DNA from 3 places in the Shewanella sp. ZOR0012 genome. Region 2 is predicted to be linked to each of the others. Evidence: predicted binding sites of a transcription regulator. Region 2 holds the regulator's gene; each other region holds the start of a gene.

Region 1 (8,065 bases), 550 kb from region 2:
TGCATCGACCCAAGACTTTCTTACCCAAGACAGTGGTTTTGGTGTGAGCCAAAGAATGGAACAGGCTCGCCTCAAGCATAGCCAAGAAGAAAACCTTGCCCGCGCGATTGAACAGTTACAAAGCGTAAGCCGCGCTAAAGTGATTTTGGCACTCCCCAAAGAAAACGTATTTGCCCGTAATACTTCTCAGCCAAGTGCAACAGTTGTAATTAACACTCGCCGTGGTGGCTTAGGCCAAGGTGAAGTTGATGCCATCGTTGATATCGTCGCTTCTGCGGTTCAGGGCTTAGAGCCTTCACGCGTCACGGTAACCGATTCTAATGGTCGCTTACTCAACTCCGGTAGCCAAGATGGTGTTTCTGCGAGAGCTCGTCGTGAGCTTGAGTTGGTACAGCAAAAAGAAACCGAATACCGGACTAAAATTGATTCGATTTTATCGCCTATTCTCGGGCCTGATAATTTTACCTCCCAAGTGGATGTGAGTATGGATTTCACCGCTGTTGAACAAACGGCCAAACGGTTTAATCCAGATTTACCGTCACTACGCAGTGAAATGACGGTTGAAAATAACTCTACTGGTGGCTCGAGTGGGGGGATCCCTGGCGCATTATCGAACCAACCTCCGATGGAATCTAATATTCCTCAGGAGGCTGATAAAGCTACCGAAAGTGTTACCGCAGGTAACTCGCACCGCGAAGCCACTCGTAATTTTGAATTAGACACCACCATCAGCCATACCCGTCAGCAAATTGGCGTAGTGCGCCGCGTGAGTGTGTCAGTTGCGGTGGACTTTAAACCGGGCGCTGCGGGTGAAAATGGGCAAGTGGCACGCGTTGCTCGTACCGAGCAAGAATTAACCAATATCCGCCGTTTGTTGGAAGGTGCGGTAGGCTTTAGCGCGCAGCGGGGTGATGTTTTAGAGGTAGTCACTGTTCCCTTTATGGATCAATTGGTTGAAGATGTGCCTGCCCCTGAACTTTGGGAACAGCCTTGGTTCTGGCGTGCAGTAAAGTTAGGTATCGGTGCCTTAGTTATCTTAGTGCTGATCCTTGCCGTGGTGCGCCCAATGCTCAAACGTTTAATCTATCCTGACAGCGTTAACATGCCAGACGATGCAAGATTGGGTAATGAGCTCGCCGAGATTGAGGATCAATATGCTGCTGACACCTTAGGGATGCTCAATACCAAAGAAGCAGAGTATAGTTATGCCGACGATGGCTCAATTCTTATCCCTAATCTGCATAAAGATGATGATATGATTAAAGCTATCCGTGCGCTTGTGGCCAATGAGCCCGAGCTTTCAACCCAAGTCGTGAAAAACTGGTTACAAGACAATGGCTGAGAATAAATCAAAAGACGCCGCTGAAACCTCAAGTTTCAATATTAAGGATCTCAGTGGCATCGAAAAAACGGCGATTTTACTGTTAAGTTTGAGTGAAGCCGATGCCGCCTCTATTTTAAAGCACTTAGAACCTAAACAAGTGCAAAAAGTGGGTATGGCAATGGCGGCCATGGAAGACTTTGGTCAGGAAAAAGTCATCGGAGTGCATAAGCTGTTTCTCGATGATATTCAAAAATATTCTTCTATTGGCTTCAACAGCGAAGAGTTCGTCCGTAAAGCGTTAACGGCGGCCCTAGGTGAAGACAAAGCTGGTAATTTAATTGAACAAATTATCATGGGCAGCGGCGCCAAAGGTTTGGATTCCCTTAAATGGATGGATGCGCGCCAAGTCGCGACTATCATCCAAAACGAACATCCACAGATCCAAACCATTGTTTTATCGTATTTAGAGCCAGATCAAGCCGCAGAAATTTTCGGCCAGTTCCCTGAGAATACCCGCTTAGACTTAATGATGCGTATCGCCAATCTTGAAGAAGTGCAACCTGCAGCATTGCAAGAATTAAACGACATCATGGAGAAACAATTCGCCGGCCAAGGTGGTGCGCAAGCAGCGAAGATGGGCGGCCTAAAGGCGGCGGCCAACATTATGAACTACCTCGATACGGGTGTTGAAAGTCAGTTGATGGAAACCATGCGCGAAACCGACGAGGAAATGGCGCAGCAAATCCAAGACTTAATGTTTGTATTTGAAAACCTTATCGATGTGGACGATCGTGGTATTCAAACCTTGCTGCGTGAAGTGCAGCAGGATGTATTGATGAAGGCGCTGAAGGGCGCAGACGATCAGCTCAAAGATAAGATTTTAGGCAATATGTCTAAACGGGCCGCCGAATTGCTGCGTGACGATTTAGAAGCCATGGGCCCAATTCGGATCAGCGAAGTGGAAATCGCCCAAAAAGAAATTCTGTCAATTGCACGTCGGTTAAGTGACAGTGGTGAAATCATGTTAGGCGGCGGTGGTGGCGATGAGTTCCTCTAATCGGAGCGACAATAGCGACAATAAATTGTCCCACAGGGGGGTCAGCGACGCTGAGCTTGAGTTTAGCCATTGGCAATTGCCCGATGTGACCCAAACCGAAGAGGTGAGTATTTCAAACCTCTTTGGTTATTCGCCGCAGCAAGCGCCGAAGGCGGTGGCCGCCGAAACCATTGCGCCACCCACCATGGCGGAAATTGAAGATATTCGCGCTCAAGCCGAAGAAGAAGGCTTTAACGAAGGTAAGACACAAGGTTATGCCGAAGGACTGGAGCAGGGCAGACTTGAAGGTTTAGAGCAAGGCCATACCGAGGGCCTAGCCCAAGGTCATGAGCAAGGGCTTGAGGCTGGGCTTGCTGAAGCCAAGGCATTAGTCAGCCGCTTCGAAGGGCTGTTAAGCCAATTTGAAAAGCCATTGCAAATACTCGATGGCGATATTGAACATTCCTTAATGACACTCACTATGGCGCTGGCTAAATCTGTGATTGGTCATGAACTTAAAACTCATCCAGAACAAATCCTGTCGGCGCTACGTTTAGGGGTCGAATCTCTGCCAATCAAGGAGCAAAGCGTCAGTATTCGCATGCATTCCGATGATGTTGCCTTGGTTGAAACCTTATATTCTAGTACCCAATTGAACCGTAATCAGTGGCAATTAGAGGCCGATCCTAGCTTAACGGTGGGGGATTGTATTATCAGTAGCCAACGCTCGTTGGTCGATTTAACCCTTTCCTCACGGATTGATGCTGTGTTTGAATCACTGCGTAATCAGCAATCTCACTTAGCGTTACAGCAACAACAGCGACAAGCTGCACTTGATGACGAAAATGCCGCTAAAATCGTCCCTAAATCGACACTGGACGATAATGAACTGTTAACACAACCGCAAGCTGATGGAGAGCAAGATGCACAATCGCCGCCATCAACTGCTGAATAAACTGAATCATTGCATCAATAAAGTGCCCCCATTTCGCGCCGTTGCCTGTGGGCAATTAGTGCGCGTTGTCGGCTTAACCTTAGAGGCAAGTGGCTGTCGAGCACCCGTCGGTAGTTTGTGTTCTATTGAGACCATGGCTGGAGAGTTAATTGCCGAAGTCGTTGGTTTTGATGATGAATTATTATATCTCATGCCAATTGAAGAGCTGCGTGGCGTGTTACCTGGCGCGCGGGTTGTTCCCCTTGGAGAGCAGGCGGGTCTGAATGTGGGCTTATCCCTGTTAGGGCGCGTGCTCGACGGTAATGGTGTGCCGTTAGACGGCCTCGGCGCATTATCTACCGAACAGCAGGCGCCAAGACATAGTAACGCCATCAACCCACTTTCTCGCCGTGCGATCACTGAACCACTCGATGTGGGCGTTCGCGCCATCAATGCCATGTTAACTGTTGGCAAGGGACAACGTATGGGCTTGTTTGCGGGCTCAGGTGTGGGTAAGAGTGTGCTGTTAGGTATGATGACCCGAGGTACCACGGCCGACATTATTGTGGTGGGGCTCGTTGGGGAGCGTGGCCGCGAAGTTAAAGAATTTATTGAAGAAATCCTAGGTGAAAAGGGGAGAGCGCGTTCTGTTGTGGTGGCGGCACCCGCCGATACTTCACCGCTGATGCGCCTTCGCGCCTGTGAAACCTCGACTCGTATCGCTGAATATTTTCGTGATTTAGGCTATAACGTATTGTTATTAATGGATAGTCTGACTCGTTACGCCCAAGCGCAGCGTGAGATTGCCTTGGCAGTCGGTGAACCGCCGGCGACTAAAGGTTATCCACCTTCGGTATTTGCTAAATTGCCGCGTCTGGTTGAACGGGCGGGTAATGGCGGGCCTGGACAAGGTTCTATCACCGCATTTTACACTGTACTAACCGAGGGCGATGACCAACAGGACCCGATTGCCGATGCTTCTCGGGCGATCCTCGATGGTCATATTGTGCTGTCACGATCGCTTGCTGATTCTGGGCACTATCCTGCCATTGATATTGAGGCTTCTATTAGCCGTGTGGCGCCTATGGTAATTTCCAATGAACATCTTGAGGCCATGCGCCGCGTCAAGCAAACCTATTCCCTTTATCAGCAGAATAAGGATCTGATTTCGATTGGCGCTTATGCACAAGGGAGCGATCCTCGTATTGATAATGCGATACGTCTACAACCTGCAATGAACGCTTTTCTGCGGCAAACCATGCGTGATGCCTTTAGTTTTGCTGATAGTCAAATGATGCTCGGGCAACTCGCTGCGCAATGTAAATAATTGAGGCCGTTATGGCGAATGCCGATCCCCTATTACTCGTATTAAAGTTAGCCCTCGATGCCGAGGAACAGGCTGCGCTACTGCTAAAGTCGGCACAACTTGAGTGCCAAAAGCGCCAAAATCAGCTCGATGCGCTAAATAACTATCGCTTGGATTATATGAAGCAGATGCAGTCGCAGCAGGGGCAGGCGATTAGTGCGAGTCATTACCACCAATTCCATCGTTTTATTCGGCAAATCGATGAGGCTATTGCTCAGCAAAATCGTGTTGTAGCCGATGGTGAAAAGCAGAAACACTACCGTCAGCAGCACTGGCTAGAAAAACAAAAAAAACGTAAGGCTGTGGAACTACTTTTAGAAAATAAAGAGAAAAAGCGCCAAGTCATTGAGCTCAAAAAAGAGCAAAAAATGACGGATGAATTTGCTTCGCAGCAATTTTTCCGTCGTAAGAAGTAATTAACCAATCCGACAGTCAATAATACTCGAATTTTTAATATCCATTTGTTGGCATTTTATTTGCTTGATTTATGCCAGATATAGCCAAAGCCGTATAAATTGACGTTTGCCCACGCTCTTTTTCCTCTGGGCGGATGTTTAGGAGCTTTTATGCAACAAATGAACAATATCCTATTAGTATCTAATGCGAAAAATAGTGCTGGCTCAAGTAAAATGTTGGGGCAAGATGCTAATAGTGAAGACTTTTCTGCCGCTTTGGCTTCAGTGACATCTATTAGCTCATCCTCGACTAACACCAATGTTTCTCCAGATGTTTCTGCCAAATCGGCAAAACAGAAAACAGATATTGATGATACTAGTGCAGATGATGAAGCTGATATTAGCTTGATTTTTGCTCAAATAGGCATGGCAAACGAGATGAAAAAAGCGGCCGCTCCGAGCGACTCTTTGCCGCTTGAAGCTCAATTAACGACAGAAGATGCCGCTAGCATCTTAGCCCCTGCAACAGAGGATGGCGCTTTACCAACGGAAGAGACTATCAAGCCAACTTTTTTAGATGAGCTAGCGAAATTTGCTCAGTCAAATGAAGTTACCGTAACGAATGACACATTAGATGCACAAGTTTTAGAGCAAACGGGTACATTTGTTTTTCAACAAGAACGAGCATCTGCACTTCCAGAAGATATTATAAATAAACAAAATCAGTCAATTAATACAGTAGGTTTGATTGCAACGGCGAATACTGAAACTGTGGATAAGACTGGCGCTTCGACCGATGATACGCTTATAGATGATGCATCAATGCTTGCAGAGATGCGAACTGAAAAATGGGTTAAACCGCCAGAACCCCCCATTTTACCGATTGAAGGGGAATCTATCTCTGAAGCTAACAAGTTAGAGGCGAAAGAGGCTGAACTAAGCAATAAGTCGATAAATCTGTCGCTCCCATCAATTGATAAAACGACTGCGCCAACGGTTGGACAGTCACCGTCAATCAATACAGCTAATGTGTCAGTTACCGATGCTGATGCTGTGATATTAAACTCTACGACTAAAGAGCTTGATGCCTTAGGTGCGGTTTCGGTTGAGCCTAATGCTATTGACGACAATCCTTCACGCGCCGAAATTTCGGCAGGATTATTGTTAAAAGATGCCAAGTTAGCCGTCACACTGGATTCGCGGCAAGAAAACGCCTTATCTTCGCTCGATACTGGCCATGAAGAATCTGTTACAGAATTTAAGCCTGTTGATTTTAAAGCGGTATCGATACAACACTCTTTAGCTAACCAGCAAATTCAACGCCAAGAGATACCACAGGTTCATCTTTCCTTACGTCAAGGCGTTGAAAACCAAAATCAGATGCAGGAAATGATCCAGCGCTTTTCTCCTGTGATGAAACAGCAGCTTGTTACTATGGTTAGCCAAGGTATTCAACAGGCGGAAATTCGCCTAGATCCACCCGAACTTGGACACATGATAGTGAAAATACAAGTTCATGGTGAGCAGACGCAAGTGCAATTCCATGTTGCTCAGACACAGACCCGCGATGTGGTTGAGCAAGCGATTCCTCGTTTACGTGAATTATTACAAGAACAAGGCATGCAGCTCGCTGACAGTCATGTCTCTCAAGGTGACCAAGGACAACGCCGTGAGGGAGGATTTGCAGACAGTGGCGGTGCAAGTGGTGGAAATGTGGATGATTTCTCGGCAGAAGAACTCGATTTAGGTTTAAATCAAGCAACTAGTTTAAATTCGGGTATAGATTATTACGCTTAAGCAGGTAACCTATAGTAACAAAGTGGATTATAAACTGAGCCTTAATCCCATTCCCAAATTTAGCCTATTAAAGAGAACAGAAAATGGCCAAGGAAGAATCACTAGAACTTGAAAGTACTGAAGCACCAAAAAGTAAAAAGAAGCTATTTATTTTTATCGGTGTGGGTGTCTTTGTTGCGCTATTAATTGGTGGCGCGCTTTGGTTTTTCCTTGGAAGTAGTGAAGAGGCTCCTGTCGAGGCCGAAGGTGCTAAAACCGAAACGGCAGCGCCGGCTGCTGAGCCGGCATTGGCAGCTTATGTGCCGATGCCTCGCCCATTTTTATTTAACCTTCCAGGACCGGATCGCGCTCGGCTTGTCGAAATCAAAGTGCAACTTATGGTCAGAGGTCAAGATGATGATGTGTTGACCCAAAAGCACATTCCATTGATTGAAGATGCGCTGCTAACCACTTTTAGTGGTGCCGATGTGCAAAAGCTAAGTACACAGGCGGGTAAAGATGAATTACGACAATTAGCCCTGTTGAGCGTACAAAACACGTTGCAATCTGTAACGGGACGTAAAGTGGTTGAAAAAGTGCTCTTTACTGGTTTTGTCATGCAATAACCTTTCATCTTCAGCACCTTAAAGAGGCGAAGACAATACTGTGAGTGATTTATTAAGCCAAGACGAAATTGATGCGCTCTTACACGGGGTCGATGATGTCGAAGAGGATGATGAGCTTGATGCCGCTGGGCAGGAGGCTCGTTCCTACGATTTTTCTTCCCAAGATCGGATTGTGCGTGGTCGTATGCCCACGCTCGAAATTGTTAATGAGCGTTTTGCCCGTCACCTGCGGATCAGCATGTTTAACATGATGCGTCGCGCGGCCGAAGTGTCGATCAACGGCGTGCAAATGCTCAAGTTTGGTGAGTACGTACATACCCTATTCGTCCCAACCAGTCTGAACATGGTACGTTTCCACCCCCTAAAAGGTACTGCGCTGATTACCATGGAAGCGCGACTGGTATTTATTTTGGTGGATAACTTTTTTGGTGGTGATGGCCGTTTCCACGCCAAGATTGAAGGGCGGGAATTTACCCCCACTGAACGGCGTATTGTGCAGTTATTACTTAAAATTATCTTTGAAGATTATAAAGATGCTTGGGCACCCGTGATGGATGTGGAGTTTGATTATTTAGACTCCGAAGTTAACCCAGCGATGGCTAACATTG
Region 2 (8,065 bases):
AATCGGCCCTCGACAATCTTTATCAATATGTCGATTCCGTTGAATTCGCCCAAGCCTGCGAGTTAATCCTCAACTGCACCGGCAAAGTCATCGTGATGGGGATGGGGAAATCTGGCCATATTGGTAATAAAATCTCTGCTACCCTCGCCAGCACTGGCACCCCAGCCTTCTTTGTGCATCCTGGCGAAGCCAGCCATGGCGACTTAGGCGTACTCTCTGATAATGATATTATCCTCGCCATTTCAAACTCGGGTGAATCGAGCGAAATCCTTGCGCTGATGCCCGTTATCCAACGTAAAGCCATTCCCGTGATTGCCATGACGGGCAAACCTGAGTCCACGATGGCACGTTTGGCCAAAATTCATTTATGTATTGAAGTGCCTGAAGAAGCCTGTCCGCTCGGGCTTGCGCCAACCTCGAGCACCACCGCAACCTTAGTGATGGGTGATGCGATGGCCATTGCGCTGCTGCAAGCCAAAGGCTTTACTCGGGAAGACTTTGCAATGTCTCACCCAGGCGGTGCCCTAGGACGTAAGCTGCTGCTTAAAGTCAGCAACGTGATGCACAGTGGCGATGATTTACCACTGGTTAAACACGATATTTGCATCACCGATGCCCTGTATGAAATCTCCAAGAAGGGCCTAGGCATGACGGCGGTGATCGATGAACAAAACAAACTCGTGGGTATTTTTACCGACGGCGACCTACGCCGCGTTATCGATGCCCAAGTCAACCTACGCACCACGCCTATCGCCGATGTGATGACGCGAAACTGTGTCACAATTACTGAAAACGTCTTGGCAGCGCAAGCGCTGCAAGTGATGGATTCCAAAAATATCAACGGCCTGATAGTGATAGATAAAGACAATCATCCTGTCGGTGCGCTCAATATGCTCGATATGGTTAAAGCGGGAGTCATTTAATGCCACAGCAAGGATTTTACGGCCCGATCAGCGATGATGTGTGGCAAAGAGCGCAAAAAATTAAACTGCTGATCTGCGATGTGGACGGGGTATTTTCTGACGGCCGCATTTATTTAAGCAACTCGGGTGAAGAGCTCAAAGCCTTCCATACCCGCGATGGTTATGGCGTGCGTTCATTATTGACCAGTGGCTTTAATCTGGCCGTGATAACAGGCCGCCAGTCTAAAATTGTTGAAAACCGCATGACGGCCCTCGGTGTAACCCATATTTATCAAGGTGTGGATAATAAATTTGTCCCCTATGAAGAACTGCTGTCGCTCTACAATGTCACACCAGAAGAAGTTGCCTATATCGGTGATGATATTGTCGACCTGCCAGTGATGAATGTCGTCGGTCTTGCCGTCTGTGTCGCCGATGGACATCCCTATGTGCGCCAACACGCCCATTTTGTGACCCAGTTAAATGGTGGTCATGGTGCGCTCAGAGAGCTGACAGATCTGTTACTTCTGAGTCAAAACAAATTTACCTCAGCCCATGGGATGAGCATATGAGTCGTGTGACCCTCGCCATTATTGCTTTTTTTGGTACTGCACTCGTGCTGTATTGGCAGGTCCAACAAAAACGCGGTGGCGATACCGATAGCAGCCTGAATGATACAGACAGGCCCGACTACATTATCGAAGATCTGCGCAGCATCGAGTTTAACGAGCAAGGACAAGTCAATAGTCGCGTCACGGCAAAGCACATGGAACACTATGAGCTTAAAAACCAAACCGACTTTATTCAGCCTGTCTATCTTGTGTATCCCGACCAAGGTAAAGCAAAATGGCAGATCAGAGCCGATCAAGGTCGACTCAACAAAGATACTGGCAAGGTTGTATTAGAAAATAATGTTATTATCGATGCCATCAGCCCTGGTGAACCGATACAAACCTTGTCCACCAGTTTTTTAGAACTCGATCTCAACACAATGATAATGACCTCTGACCGCATCATTTACGTCACAGGGAAAGATTTTAATATTCAAGGGCAAGGCCTTTATGCCGACCTTAACGCGCAGGAAGTGCAATTGACCAGTCAGGTAGTAGGAACCTATGAAGCAAAATAACATATTACTTGCCAGCCTAATGCTAATGATAAGCATGAATGCCTTCGCCAAGATCGGTGACTTACAGCAAGAAGTGAAAATTAAAGCCGTCAGTCAAACTGCGGACATTAAAAACAATCAGATCATTTTCTTCGGCCCCGTTGAAGTTGTTCAAGGCTCAATTAAAATCCATGCGGATCAACTCCGTGCATTTTCTGTCGAAGGCGAAAATAGTAAAGTCTTACTGGCTACAGGAAATCCAGCAACCTACAGCCAAATCCTTGATGATGGCCGCCCTGCATCTGCTAGCGCCAAAGAGATTCGCTATGAAATGGCCACTCGGACGTTGACCCTAACTGGTACAGCGACCCTAGACCAAGCGGGTAGTCAAGTTACAGGCAATTTAATTCGTTACGATATTATTCAGCAAAAACTGATCGCCGAAAGTAGCGGCAATGGTGATGATCGCGTAATTACCATTATTCAACCTGATAATTATCAGGAAGAACTCAAAAATACACCAACAGATAAACCTGTGAAAAAACAGGATTCTAAATGACCCAAATCACCTTAAAAGCACAGAATCTCGCCAAGAGTTATAAAAGCCGCCAGGTTGTCAAAGATGTCAGCCTGACAGTAAAAACGGGTCAAGTCGTCGGTCTACTCGGCCCTAACGGTGCGGGTAAAACCACCACCTTTTACATGGTCGTGGGCTTAGTTAAAAGCGATAAAGGCCATATCTTTATCGACGATGATGATTTAACCGCCGATCCTATGCATCTGCGTGCCCGCAAAGGTATTGGTTACCTACCACAGGAAGCGAGTATCTTTCGTAAATTAACCGTACACGACAACATCATGGCGGTACTGCAAACCCGTAAAGAGCTCAATAGTGACCAGCGCGAAGAAGCACTAGAGCAACTGCTAGAAGAGTTCCATATCACCCATATTCGTGACAGCCAAGGCATGTCCTTATCGGGCGGTGAACGTCGCCGCGTCGAAATTGCCCGCGCCTTAGCGGCCAACCCCAAGTTTATTCTGCTTGATGAGCCCTTTGCGGGCGTTGATCCGATCTCCGTTATCGATATCAAGAAAATTATCGAGCAGCTTAAGAGCCGAGGCCTTGGAGTACTTATCACAGACCACAATGTGCGCGAGACCTTAGACGTCTGTGAACATGCTTACATTGTGAGTCACGGTAATCTTATTGCCGAGGGCACACCCGCAGAGATCTTAGACAATCAGCAAGTTAGGGCTGTGTACTTAGGTGAACAATTCAGGCTATAGTTACTAAAACAAAGCTAATAAGCCTTGAATTTGAGAGCGCTAGGCTCCATCCATATGATATCAAGCGACCTAAACTCACAATAATAACCTAGGGATCAGCGGTAACATGAAAGCGTCACTCCAGCTCAAACTGGGTCAACAGTTAACCATGACGCCACAACTTCAGCAGGCCATTCGCCTGCTGCAACTGTCGTCATTGGAACTGCAACAAGAAATCCAGCAAGCCTTAGACTCTAATCCTCTTCTCGAGCTGGAAGAGGAGCAATTTGACGCGCCTAGCGAACGTAAGCAAGATATCGCCGATACCGACTTTAGCGAAACGACTGCCCAGCCACAGGAACAAGATAATTCCACCGTGGACATTGCCGAGTCGCTGACCAAAGAATCTCTGCCCGAAGAGTTACCCATGGATACCACTTGGGATGAAGTATTTACCGCATCGCCAAACTCAGGTTCTGGCGCCAGCCGTGAAGATGACATGCCCTTCCAAGGGGAAACTAGCGAGGGGTTGTACGAACATTTAGAATGGCAAAAAAACCTCACACCCTTCTCTGAAACCGATTTAGCCATTGCCACCGCGATTATTGATGCCATTGACGATCAAGGTTATCTCACTCAAAGCACTGAAGATATCCTCGAAGCCATGGGCAATCCCGAGATTGAACTCGACGAAGTTGAAGCCGTGCTCAAGCGTATTCAACATTTCGACCCCGTTGGTGTCGCGGCAAGGGATTTAAGCGAATGTTTACTGATCCAGCTATCTCATTTTTCGCCTGATACCCCTCACATCGAAAACGCCCGCATGCTGATCAAAGATCATTTAGATCTGATCGCCGCTCGCGACTTTAGGCTGTTAATGCGTAAGACCAAACTGAAAGAGGACGAGTTAAGGGACAGTATTGCGCTGATCCAAACCTTGAACCCTCGTCCCGGTTTACTCATCACCCCTGTCGATGAAGAATATGTGATCCCCGATGTATCGGTGTCGAAGAAAAACGGCCGTTGGGTGGTCGAATTAAACCCTGACTGCATGCCAAAAATCAACGTAAATCAGCAATATGCAGCAATGGCCCGAAGTTCAAAAAATCAAGCTGATAGCCAATTTATTCGTGGCCATCTGCAAGAAGCCAAGTGGTTTATTAAAAGCCTTGAAAGCCGTAACGAAACACTGCTCAAGGTGGCAAACTGCATAGTGCAATACCAACAGGGTTTCTTCGAATACGGTGAAGAAGCCATGAAACCTATGGTCCTAAACGATATCGCCGAGGCGGTAGAGATGCATGAGTCCACCATTTCACGGGTGACCACACAAAAATACATGCATACCCCAAAAGGACTTTTTGAACTAAAATATTTCTTCTCAAGCCACGTCGGGACGGATGATGGCGGTGAGTGCTCATCCACAGCAATCAGAGCTTTCATTAAGAAACTGGTTGCAGCGGAAAACCAGAAAAAACCATTAAGCGACAGCAAGATGGCTCAACTTCTGGCAGAACAGGGAATTAACGTTGCGCGCAGAACCATTGCGAAGTACCGAGAAGCGATGCTTATTCCCCCTTCCAATCAGCGTAAAAGTTTATAGCCTATTGTGAGTATCGGAGGACGTTTCTATGCAAATAAACCTAAGTGGACACCATATCGAGATTACTGAATCGTTACGGGCATATGTTGAGGAAAAGTTTTCAAAACTTGAACGTCATTTCGAACAGATCAATAATGTGCACGTTGTGCTCAATGTTGAGAAAATGCAACAGATTGCCGAAGCGAGAATCAACCTCACCGGTGGTGAAGTCTTCGCGACTTCAGAGCATGCAGATATGTATGCTGCCATAGACGTCCTGATTGATAAACTTGATCGTCAGGTTATTAAACACAAAGAGAAGTTAACAAAACACTAGCAATGGAACTTCGTACCATACTGCGGCCGGAGTGCACAACCTGCGCCACTCCGGGCAGTAAGAAAAAGGTACTGGAACTCATCAGCGACTTAGCCGCTGCCCAGTACCCCACCCTCTCATCTCAAGAGATCTTCGAAAGCCTCGTGGCGCGCGAAAAGATGGGTAGCACAGGTATAGGTAACGGTATCGCCATTCCACATGGTCGATTAACCGATATAACACAACCCATAGCGATATTGATAAAATGTGAGGAGCCGATAGCCTTTGATGCTATCGATAAACAACCCGTCGATATTTTATTTGCACTACTCGTGCCTGCCGACCAATGTCAGCAGCACCTAAGTACCTTGTCATGCATGGCTGAAAAGCTCAGTGACAAGCAAATATTAAAACAATTGCGCAAGACGCATGATGAAACGGAACTCTATCAGGTAATCATTGGATGAAACTGGTCATAGTGTCAGGGCGTTCAGGCTCAGGCAAATCGGTCGCACTTAGAGTGCTTGAAGATCTCGGCTACTATTGTGTCGATAATTTGCCTTTGCCTTTGATTGGCAGTTTGCTTGAACAGCTCAAAGGCAGTAACGATCTCGTTGCTATCAGTGTTGACGTGCGCAATTTACCAGAGCAAGACAAAGTGCTGGTTAAACAGCTTGCCAGCCTGCCTACGGGCACTGAACTCACCAGCTTCTTCTTAAACTCCAGCGATAAAGTGTTGCTCAAACGCTACAGTGAAACGCGGCGCTTACATCCCTTATCTAAGAGCCGAGTGTCACTGCAAGAAGCCATCAAGCTTGAAGGCAAATTGCTCGAGCCGCTGTCACAGCAGATGGATCACTATATAGATACCTCGAATCTGAATATCTATGAACTCAGCGACCAAGTGCGGCAAATACTCCTTGGCAGTGTCGATAAGGAACTGGTGATCAACTTCGAGTCCTTCGGTTTTAAGCATGGTATGCCGACCGAAGCTGACTTTATGTTTGATGTGCGCTTTTTGCCAAATCCCCATTGGGAACCGGAGCTTAGACCTCTCACCGGTTTAGATGAACCCGTAGCGGAGTTTTTAAATCGCCAGCCACTGGTGAATAAGTTCATCTGGCAAATCGAGAATTTGCTCGAAACCTGGTTGCCCCATTTAGAGCGCAATAATCGTAGCTATCTCACGATTGCGATTGGTTGCACAGGTGGCCAACACCGCTCAGTCTATGTAGCTGAGCAACTAGCTAAACGTTTTAGTAATGGCAAACATAAAGTCAATGCGCGCCATCGAGAGTTGAGCCATGCCAAAACTTGAGCGCCAAGTCACCATCTGCAATAAACTCGGCTTACATGCCCGCGCCGCCACAAAGCTCGTAGTGCTTGCTTCTGAGTTTGATGCCAGCATTACGCTGATCCAAGGTGAAAAACAGGCCTCTGCCGCCAGTGTATTGGGTTTACTCATGCTCGAGACGGGCATGGGTAAAACCATCACCCTCATCGCCGAAGGCCCGGATGCCGAGCCTGCACTTAATGCCATTTGTGCCCTTATCGACGCTAAGTTTGACGAAGCCTGCTGATGGTATCATCTCGATGATCCCTGCCGGTATTCAGTATCCTGTTTGGTTTTGATTTCAGCACCTTATACCAGTAAAACACATTTGTGACTCGACGCCCTCCCGTGCGCTAAATTACAATGTACTGCTGCGCTTTGGCTTAAGTCCTCAATAGCTAAACGCCAACCCATCCACCGCCGCCATGGAGGAAACATGCCTGTAGAAGCCTCAGACAGTTTACAAGCCGAACACCGTCTCGACCAACTGAGTCAAGCCCTCAACAGTGGTATGTTTGTGCATGTCAGGCAAATGCTACAAAATATGGCGCCGTCAGATATCGCATTGATTTTAGAATCGTCACCTCCCAAAGCTCGGCAAGTGTTATGGCAACTCGTCGATCAAGATCAGCTCGGGGATATTCTCGATGAACTCAGCGAAGAGTTAAAAGACCCGCTGATCAGCACCATGAGTCCAGAGCGAGTCGCCAAGGCTACCGCCAGCATGGATACGGACGATCTGGCTTATATTCTGCGAAGCCTGCCAGATACTGTGTATAAACAAGTATTACAGTCGATGAGTCTGCAAAACCGGCAGCGAGTCGAGCAAGCGCTCTCTTATCCCGATGAGACCGCAGGCAGCCTAATGAACACAGATACTGTGACCTTAAGACCCGATGTCAATATCGATGTGGTACTGCGTTATTTGCGCCAACGGGGCAACCTGCCCGACACTACCGATACTTTATACGTGGTGGATAAACACGATCGCGTGCTTGGTGGGGTCAAACTTGCGGATCTGCTCACCTGCGATCCCAATACTCATATCAGCAGCATTATCGATACCGATATCGAGAGCATTCCCGTGGGCATGTCCGACAGTGAAGTGGCACAACTGTTCGAGCGCCATGACTGGGTGTCAGCGCCCGTGGTCGATAGTGAGGGCAAGTTGCTCGGCCGGATCACCATCGATGACGTGGTGGATGTTATCCGTGAAGACGCCGAGCACTCTATGATGGGGATGGCGGGGATGGACGATGATGAAGACACCTTCGCCCCAGTACTCAAAAGTACCTTCCGCCGTTCGCTCTGGCTCACTATCAACCTATTTGCGGCTCTGCTGGCGGCCTCTGTCAGCAATATGTTTGAGGGCACTATTGAACAGTTTGCCACGATTGCGATTTTAATGACGATTGTACCGAGCATGGGCGGCGTCGCAGGTAATCAAACCTTGGCCCTAGTAATCCGCGGGATAGCCCTAGGCCATATTGGCCAAAGTAATGCCCGCTGGCTGATAGGCAAAGAGCTCGCGATTGGCTTTTTGAATGGCTTAATGTGG
Region 3 (8,065 bases), 1.8 Mb from region 2:
TTTAGATGACCAAGCCCCAATGACAGTGCAAACCCACAGCCTAGTGGTTGCCAATGCCGCGCCTTTTACCAGCTTACTCGCCCAAGGTAAGGGCAAACCCAATATGACCGACGGCTTGTTGGATATCACTTGGTTAGATTCAAATAATGAGCCGAATGAACAGCTTATCAGTTTGGCTGAACTGGCTTTTACCGGCTGGATTAAAGAGGCCGCCAATAGCGACTCTGGAACCTCGGCCAACACAGGCAAAGTGAAACATGCCCACGCGAAAAAGGTGAAGATCAGCAGTCAGCCCCAATGCAAGTATGTGATTGATGGCGAGATTTGTGAGCCGGAGGAACTCAATATTGATATCCTGCCCGCCTCTTTGAAGGTGTTTGTGCCTTATCAAGAATCGACTGAAAATGCTATCGACCCAAAAATCACGTAAATGACACTATCGCGATGTTTATTAAGATAAAAACAGCAAGCGCAATAAGCACTCGCATAAAATTAAATTCACTCACTTTGGGGTGGGATTTTTGAGGACTATTGCTAAAATCCTGAAACTTACAGCCTATCGCTTGCGCGCATTGCTGCAAAACTTGCTGTAATTCCTGCTTGTCAGTGCTGTTAGCCAATTTCAATTGACTCCCTTTAGGCTGCTGCACTTGTAAATAGGCGAGATAGTGATCGACCGTATCTTCCGCTTGGCGGTTACGGTCGAGCTGGTGCCAATGGGTTGTTTGTAGCAGATAGAGTTGCACAGCATTAATATCTGAAAAGGCATAGGCGCGCCAACGCCACAATCCAGGCGACTTCCCATTGAATACACCTTTACCGAGCCACAATTGCTGTCGCTCGGTATCTAACCAAGATTGTTGCCGAACTAACGCTAGCGGCAGTACAGGGAACAACAGAAAAAATGCCACCCAACCAAGCACAAGCCGTAACACGGGCTCGGGTTGTAACCAGGCCGCCCTCGCACAAAGCAATCCAAGCACTAACAAGGCAACGGCAAAAAACCACAGTAGAGGTCGGTACTGGGTACTCAACGCCTTGAGATAAAGCGCACTCTTAGGAGGTTGATTAAGTGTCACTGAACTTGTTCCTTGTTCCAAAAATTATCTCACCATCTCAAATTGACCTGTGCTAGTAACAATATGAGGCATTGATAGTTTACACAATCAACACCTAACTTATTTTTAGATCCTTTCGAGTTAAACCAACGACTCACATCAATGGAAATAACCGTTGCGATATCGCTCATACTGCAACGAAAAGCTGCAACTTTGCAGTTGCAGCTAAGGTGTTATTGACCCGCAGCGGTATCCTCACCAGTCCAGAGTCGCATGATGCGATAAGGTGGTTTGGCTGTTTCAGCTTCGCCATTAAAGGCTTTTGCTTTATGCAATTGATTCACTGAAATATATAACCAGCCCGTTTCACCAAATTGCACACTATCGGGAAAATCCAGTAGTGGAGAACTGACCGCTGTTGATAGCGTACCTTTGTTATCTAACATAGATATGGCATTGTGGTTCAAATTGGTGAAGTAATGATTACCTTGTTTGGACGTTGCAGCGCCATCTGACACTGGCTTAGCTCCGACTAATTTTACAGTCGCGATAATTTTATCATTATTGCCTGTTTGTAAAGCCGCAGTCGATAACTGATACCAGTGAGTACCATTCATTGCACCATAATAGAGTGTACTTCCATCGGCAGATAAACTGATGGGATTGACCGCGACACTAGCAACCTTGCCATTAAACAATGTTGTTTTGTTATCTATGTTCATTACTGCATCCGCTTCGGCCTGCAGCGAGCTATGACCTGAAAAACGTACGGTATGACCATCGTCGATACGCACTGCTAAGAGGCCTGGGTTGGCGATATCGGCTAAATAAATCTAGCCTTTTTGTGAATCGACAACCAGATCCTGCATAAAGCTGCCTTTGGGCGCGAGTGCTTGTGGTAGGACAATTTGTTTATATAGACTGCCATCCTTAATGTTGAATCCCCAAATCCTCGTCTGACCTAATTCTAACCCCATATCTGCGGTCCAGAGGTGTCCAGCTTTGTCCTGAGCAATCCCTAATAAGGTATCAAATTGAGTCATATTGGCAGTCGAAGCTTTTTGTAAATCCATTGAAGGCCAAGCTTTGTAAGCATTGGTTTCACGATTAACTTCAATCAGTTGTAAACCTGACGGCGTATCAAGTGGATGTACCGTGGCAAAAATCCGACCTTGTGCAGTGACACTGACATTGCCAGGTCGTATTGGCAATTCAGCGACTGTTTCAAGACTTCCTACCGCTGGGGTAGCGTTTACAAAACTACTGGCAGTCAAAGAAAGCCATAATGCTGTCGTAAATAAGTGTTTCATATTCTATCTCCGCTTTTCTGTTTAAGGGCTGTAGAATAGGAGTTATTATTTACAAAAAAAATAGTGTAAAAATCGGCTCTGTTTCAATATTAATTTGATAATCAGCACTATTCCGCCGTCGGCTCACCCGCTTCGACTTGTTGCTCGTACTTGCTGAGCTTGTTGTAGAGGGTTTTTACACTGATACCAAGCTGCTCGGCGGTGTCGGTTTTATTGCCCTGACTCGTTTCAAGCGCTTGGTAAATGGCGATTTTTTCCAGCTCCTCAAGGCGCATACCTTGGGGGATCACCACATTTTCCTCCGCAGTCGTCTCTTTTTCCGCACTGGGCGTCAGCTGTAAATGCTCAGGGGTAATCTCATGGTCCGCCAGAATATAAGCGCGCTCAATAGCATGCTTTAACTCGCGCACATTCCCCGGCCAAGCGTGGGCCGCAATCGCCTCTAAACTTGAGGACGAGAACACTTTGCTCTGTTTTTCCGCCGCATTGCGATAGGCCAGAAAATGCTTCGCAAGTCCGACTATATCTTCCCCGCGCTCCCGCAATGGCGGCACTTGAATGGGGAAATGCGCTAAACGAAAGTACAAATCTTCCCGCAGTTGCCCTTGCTCAATCGCCACTAAAGGATCGCGGTTTGTCGCCGCCACAATGCGCACATTGGCCTTGAGAACCTTAGGGCTGCCGACGGGACGATATTCATTATTTTCGAGCACTCTTAATAGCTTAACTTGATGCTCGATGGGCATTTCGGTGACTTCATCGAGGAATAAGGTGCCGCCTTCGGCCTGCTCAAATACCCCTTGGTGATCGCGAGTCGCGCCGGTGAAGGCGCCTTTAATATGGCCGAAGAGTTCACTATCGACCAATTCTGGGCTCAAGGCGCCGCAGTTAATCGCAATATAGGGCTTATTCACCCGCGGGCTGGCTAAGTGAATGGTATTGGCGACCAGTTCTTTACCCGCGCCACTCTCACCGATAATCAACACATTGCTCTCGGCGGCCGACACGCGGCGGATAGTGCGGTACAAACGGTGCATAGGTAACGAGGAGCCCACCAGCAAACCATATTGGTCTAACTCGCTAGCATAGGGACGAATGCGCGTCGAGGTATTGGCAACCAGATGCTGGGCAAAATCGGCTAAGGTTTCGCACAGCAAGGACATATCGATGGGTTTACGGAAATGGTAGCCCGCGTATTTGGACAATAGTGTATCGAGGTGAGGATTCGGCAGGCCGTCGGAGAGGAAAATAAACTCCACATCCGCAATGGCGCTGGACTCGAGTAAGGCTAAGTAATCTTCACGGCTAAGACGGGGCAGCTCAATGATCGCCACATCGATACGATTGGCCTCCAGCTGACTAATCCAAGATAAATCATCGCTACTGCGTAGCTTGTTGTAGGTCTGCGCGCCCTCGAGCTTCACTAATGCCTGCTCGGTTTCGACGTCCTGTAGATGATAGAAAAGCGTTGGTCGGATCATCTTGTGCCACTCCCTGTGAATAAGGAATCACTGTATGCCAGCTGTGAAACTTTAACAATCTTAACGGTAAGAGTTGCCGACAATAGTCGGCCTACTGGCGACAATAGATAAATATCATCAGTTAAATCAAACCATTAACTTATCATTAAAAAGTGAACGAAATATGCATAGAAGCTGAATGAAACTGATATTTCCATGAAAATGTGGGCAATCCGTGTCGGCGGAGCTGCCCAAACTACCACAGGAGGTCGTTATGACGTCTAATGTTGCGCAACATCAGACCGAGCTGAGCGCCGATATTAAGCTGGTTAATGAGTTAATCGAGCTGACGCAAACCGGCGTGGATTTTTATACTCGGGCCAATACCACTGTCGATGACTACAGCCTAAAACGCATTTTTATTGCCCAAATCAACACATACCAAGGGATGTTGGCGCGATTTAGGCAACTGCTCGCCCAATCATTACAGTACATAGGCCCGCACTCGGTGCCGCCGTCGCAGACTCGGCCCTATGCCGATGTCGATGCTTTACTTATTAAACAGCAACTCGCCGATGCCCTCACAGTGCTCTGCGAGCTTGAGCGTCAGCGCCTTAACCACCTCAAACAGTTAATTAAAAAAGCCAATCACCCAAGGTTAATCAGCCAATTGGCCGAGGATATTGCTTGGCTACAAATCCATTTGGATACCTTACACCTGCGTAGCCAAGCCCTGTAAGGCAGCAATGCCAGCCAATAACGCGGCCAACTGAGCCGCGTTTTTGTTGCCTGCGATCTGGCGATTCTTAACGCCTATCTTGCTTAAGCCCAATCGCTTTATCACCCTCGGTAATATTTACATTTTGTCGGTAAAAAGCGCCGAGCTTGCTTTTGGATTAAACAGTCGAAACGAGCCGAAAACAAATATAATTATCTTAAAATCAATCAGATAAAAATATTGGCACGATTCACGCTTTAGTCCCTTCGAGATAACAACGGAGGATATCATTATGAAAAACACGACAACTTTAGCCTTAACCACCTTACTTGTCGGTTCTATCAGCTTAAATGTGACCGCCGCACAGGATTGGAAAGACGATGCCAAAGATGCTTGGCTCGATGGCAAGGCCGAAACGACTTTGTTGCTCAATACTAACCTCAACTCCTTTGACATTATGACCGACGTGAAAAACGGCCATGTGACCTTAACCGGTAAAGTGGAGAGCAGTGTCGATAAGGCGCTCGCAGCGGAGCTGATCAAAAGCTTGGACGGGGTAAAAGGGGTTGAAAACAAATTAACCGTGATGAATGAAAACGAGAGCACCAGTGAGGTAGTGAAGACCTTAACCGACTCTAAGGTCGCAACTGTGGTGAAAACCCGCCTGTTGTTCTCGACCGACGTTTCTGGCACCCAAATTAATGTAGACGTTGCCGATGGCGTAGTGACCTTACAGGGTGAAGTGGCCAGCGATGCCGAGCGTCAATTAGCCCTGACCATTGCCAAAAATACCGATGATGTGAAAAAGGTCGTCGATAAGATCAAAGTCAAAACCTCATAATGGTCTTAACATTCAGCCCTTGCTAATTCAGCTCTAGATACTCTTGATAACTCAGATGTTGGTATTAGTCACTCGGGCAAAAACCACAAAACCAGCTTCGGCTGGTTTTGTTTTATCAGCGCGATGTTATGTTAATCATGCCTTAGGCTTCCTGTTCAAAGCAGAAGCTAAATTCATAAAAATGCTGACCGTTTTCAATGCTTATCGCCATAGTGCCATATAGCCCTGTGAGTTCACCCGCGCCAGAATGGGGAACGACCTCAAGGTGTAAGCGGTTTTGTCCATCGGTCATAATGCCAAAATGTTGCAGCACAAAACTGCCCTGTCTGCCGCACAGTTTACCCACGACTTGTTCAATCGCCACATAACCAGCAGAGCCTTTTACCGCGGTCATGGCACTGAGCATTTCGCCTTGGCTGCGGGCCTCTAGCTCACCATAAAAGGTTTTATCTAAAGTCATTCTGCCCAAGTTCACACCACCCACACCTGTGGCATAGGCATTCTCGGGATTGAGCTTAACATCAAATTTGCCTGTGACTTTGGTCATTTCCATAACACGCTCCTTGTTTTAATTTTATGCTTTATGCCAAAACCTTCGCTTTCCGGCCGCTAGATGAAATAAATACCTCAGCCGCAGCTGAGGTAAAATTAACTTAGCATAAGCCCCGCTCTAAACCTAATGCAGCGCTTTGATTTCTGATTCACTGACACCGATTTTAAGGGTTTTAATTACAGTTGGCGGTGTTGTCATGGGTTGATCAGCCGCCCTCTCACGGTAAGTAACAGCTACTTTAAATGGGGATTCAAAGGGATAAACAGGTTCAATATTATCGACCTCAATACGATCGCCAATAAATACACTGCCTAAGTGCTGCACACGATTTTGGCCATAATCTAGGCTAAACAAGCCGAGATACCAGAACACACCTGAACCTTGGTTAGTCACAATAAAAGGCGCCACAAAGGGCATGGTTTGCTGCTGTGGATCATCCTGTAATGGCGCATCACTTTGGGTATCAGGCTCTAAAGCGGGGTCAAAATTAAGCGGAGTAACTCGTAAATAATCTAATAACACTCGGCCTTTAGCCTCGCCATCCTGATAATCCCCAATAGCAAACTCCGTTTGTTTAACGTTAATAAAGTGGGTTAACACTACGGCTTTGTGGCTGTCCGGTAAGCTCACTTCAAATTTATTAGCGGTATTTAAGCTAAACAGCTTAAGCATCACTTCGGAGGCATTAGCAACGGGCTTGACTTCACTGGGTACCACAGATTCAAGCGCATCTTCACTGCTTAATAATTTGGCTTCTTGGGCTTTTGCCTTAGCATCAGCCTGCGCCATGGCCTCATCGTATTGCAATACTTGGCCATCTTCCATGACCATGTAAATATCATCATTGGTCATGTTAAAGCGATAAACTCCCACGGCAAGAATACTCAGCACTAGGACTGTCGCCGCGATGGTGACTTTAACAAACATACTCATTTTCTCCCCCAATAGCCTAAGTGCTGTATCATTTGCGCTGATGGCAAAACCAGCCTTGCTGATAGCATCAAAAAATCGCTCTTTCTACAAGGCCAAAATCGCATATTTTTGCTTTAGTCAGCACAAGTTCAGCAAGTTAACCCATGCTGGCATATATATGATTCAGCCTTTTCATTAATGTTCGCAATCGGGCTATAATTCCTTGGCTTAAACGACACCAGCAGTCTTAAACAACGATCGAGTATTAAGGATTTAATTGCCAATGACCAATGCCTCTACTAGCCCATTTGCCGTGTTAAACCAAACCACGGCACACTCGTTTAATGAACAGAAAAACTTAATTAAGCGCGTCTTTAAGGGCAAACCAGTGCAATGTCCAAGCTGCAATCAAACCCTCAAAGTCATCTTGCCCGAGACCGCCAAAGCCGAGCAAGCCGCAGGCATTTTCTGCCCAAAGGGGTGTACTGATATCGAACTCGATATGGAAGCCGTGACGGGGATTTAATCGACAGCTTTCGCATTACCATGGGGTTAATTTCTCGCGAAAATAATGGCGATAATATCCCACTAAATTGCTGCCAATAAACAACATTTCCATTAAGACCGCCACTGGCGAGCCTACTAAGATATTGTGGACTAACCAAAAACTGGTGCCGACTATCATCAGTAGCCGCAAGTCTTTATCACGCTGACAAAATGCCGCACGGGTTTGAAATAGTGTACCGATACAACTGATCACACTCACAAGCCCGCTGAAGGTCAAGCTACTCATCAGTACCGCTGCCCCACTAAAACCCCACATGGCCTTTTTAGACGTGGTAAAAATACTGGTGAGGTAACGCACTGTGGCAATCCCCATCAATCCCGCCGCAGTCCATTGCGCTAACAAGCAAAAGTGGATTGAAATCAAGATCCCCGACATAAATAAGCAAGCGACAATGCGTTCGCGCGCTTTAAATTGAAACGATATCACGTCAAATACGATGGCAATGGCCACCAACAATTGCGACAGAGTAAAAGCATCCACAATAGGCTCCTTAAAAGTTCGGTATAGGCTTAGACGTCGCCCAACAACAAACGGATTTGCTTGGATTAGCAATCGCTAAGGAGCATGAAGGGAATCACTTTTAGGCGCATTAACTTAAGTTAACTGGCAGGTAATTTTACGGCGAATCTTGTAAACGCTTACGGA

What was found. The regulator sigma-54, encoded in region 2, starts transcription at its own class of promoters, with help from an activator protein. The targets are predictions, from matches to a motif close to GTTGGCACGNNNNTNGNNT.
Region 1: the regulator sigma-54 is predicted to act here: its motif matches at 5,124-5,142, upstream of L976_RS19840 (flagellar hook-length control protein FliK).
Region 3: the regulator sigma-54 is predicted to act here: its motif matches at 4,786-4,804, upstream of L976_RS09410 (BON domain-containing protein).

Annotation. Positions count from the first base shown of each region.
Region 1 covers NZ_JTLE01000094.1:4,125,911-4,133,975, forward strand. The annotation lists gene fliF (flagellar basal-body MS-ring/collar protein FliF) at 1-1,342, shown strand, start outside; gene fliG (flagellar motor switch protein FliG) at 1,335-2,381, shown strand; gene fliH (flagellar assembly protein FliH) at 2,368-3,315, shown strand; gene fliI (flagellar protein export ATPase FliI) at 3,284-4,621, shown strand; gene fliJ (flagellar export protein FliJ) at 4,633-5,076, shown strand; gene L976_RS19840 (flagellar hook-length control protein FliK) at 5,227-6,852, shown strand; gene fliL (flagellar basal body-associated protein FliL) at 6,936-7,457, shown strand; gene fliM (flagellar motor switch protein FliM) at 7,498-8,065, shown strand, end outside.
Region 2 covers NZ_JTLE01000094.1:3,572,698-3,580,762, reverse strand. The annotation lists gene L976_RS17300 (KpsF/GutQ family sugar-phosphate isomerase) at 1-923, shown strand, start outside; gene kdsC (3-deoxy-manno-octulosonate-8-phosphatase KdsC) at 923-1,474, shown strand; gene lptC (LPS export ABC transporter periplasmic protein LptC) at 1,471-2,031, shown strand; gene lptA (lipopolysaccharide transport periplasmic protein LptA) at 2,018-2,569, shown strand; gene lptB (LPS export ABC transporter ATP-binding protein) at 2,566-3,297, shown strand; gene L976_RS17275 (RNA polymerase factor sigma-54) at 3,404-4,879, shown strand; gene hpf (ribosome hibernation promoting factor) at 4,908-5,195, shown strand; gene ptsN (PTS IIA-like nitrogen regulatory protein PtsN) at 5,198-5,641, shown strand; gene rapZ (RNase adapter RapZ) at 5,638-6,492, shown strand; gene L976_RS17255 (HPr family phosphocarrier protein) at 6,479-6,754, shown strand; gene mgtE (magnesium transporter) at 6,944-8,065, shown strand, end outside.
Region 3 covers NZ_JTLE01000094.1:1,758,098-1,766,162, reverse strand. The annotation lists gene L976_RS09435 (diacylglycerol kinase family protein) at 1-430, shown strand, start outside; gene L976_RS09430 (hypothetical protein) at 423-1,079, opposite strand; gene L976_RS23630 (L-dopachrome tautomerase-related protein) at 1,292-1,891, opposite strand; gene L976_RS23625 (major royal jelly family protein) at 1,892-2,368, opposite strand; gene L976_RS09420 (sigma-54 interaction domain-containing protein) at 2,476-3,849, opposite strand; gene L976_RS09415 (hypothetical protein) at 4,103-4,567, shown strand; gene L976_RS09410 (BON domain-containing protein) at 4,839-5,387, shown strand; gene L976_RS09405 (DUF3224 domain-containing protein) at 5,530-5,940, opposite strand; gene L976_RS09400 (hypothetical protein) at 6,064-6,873, opposite strand; gene L976_RS09395 (hypothetical protein) at 7,136-7,378, shown strand; gene L976_RS09390 (YgjV family protein) at 7,394-7,900, opposite strand; gene L976_RS09385 (Crp/Fnr family transcriptional regulator) at 8,037-8,065, opposite strand, start outside.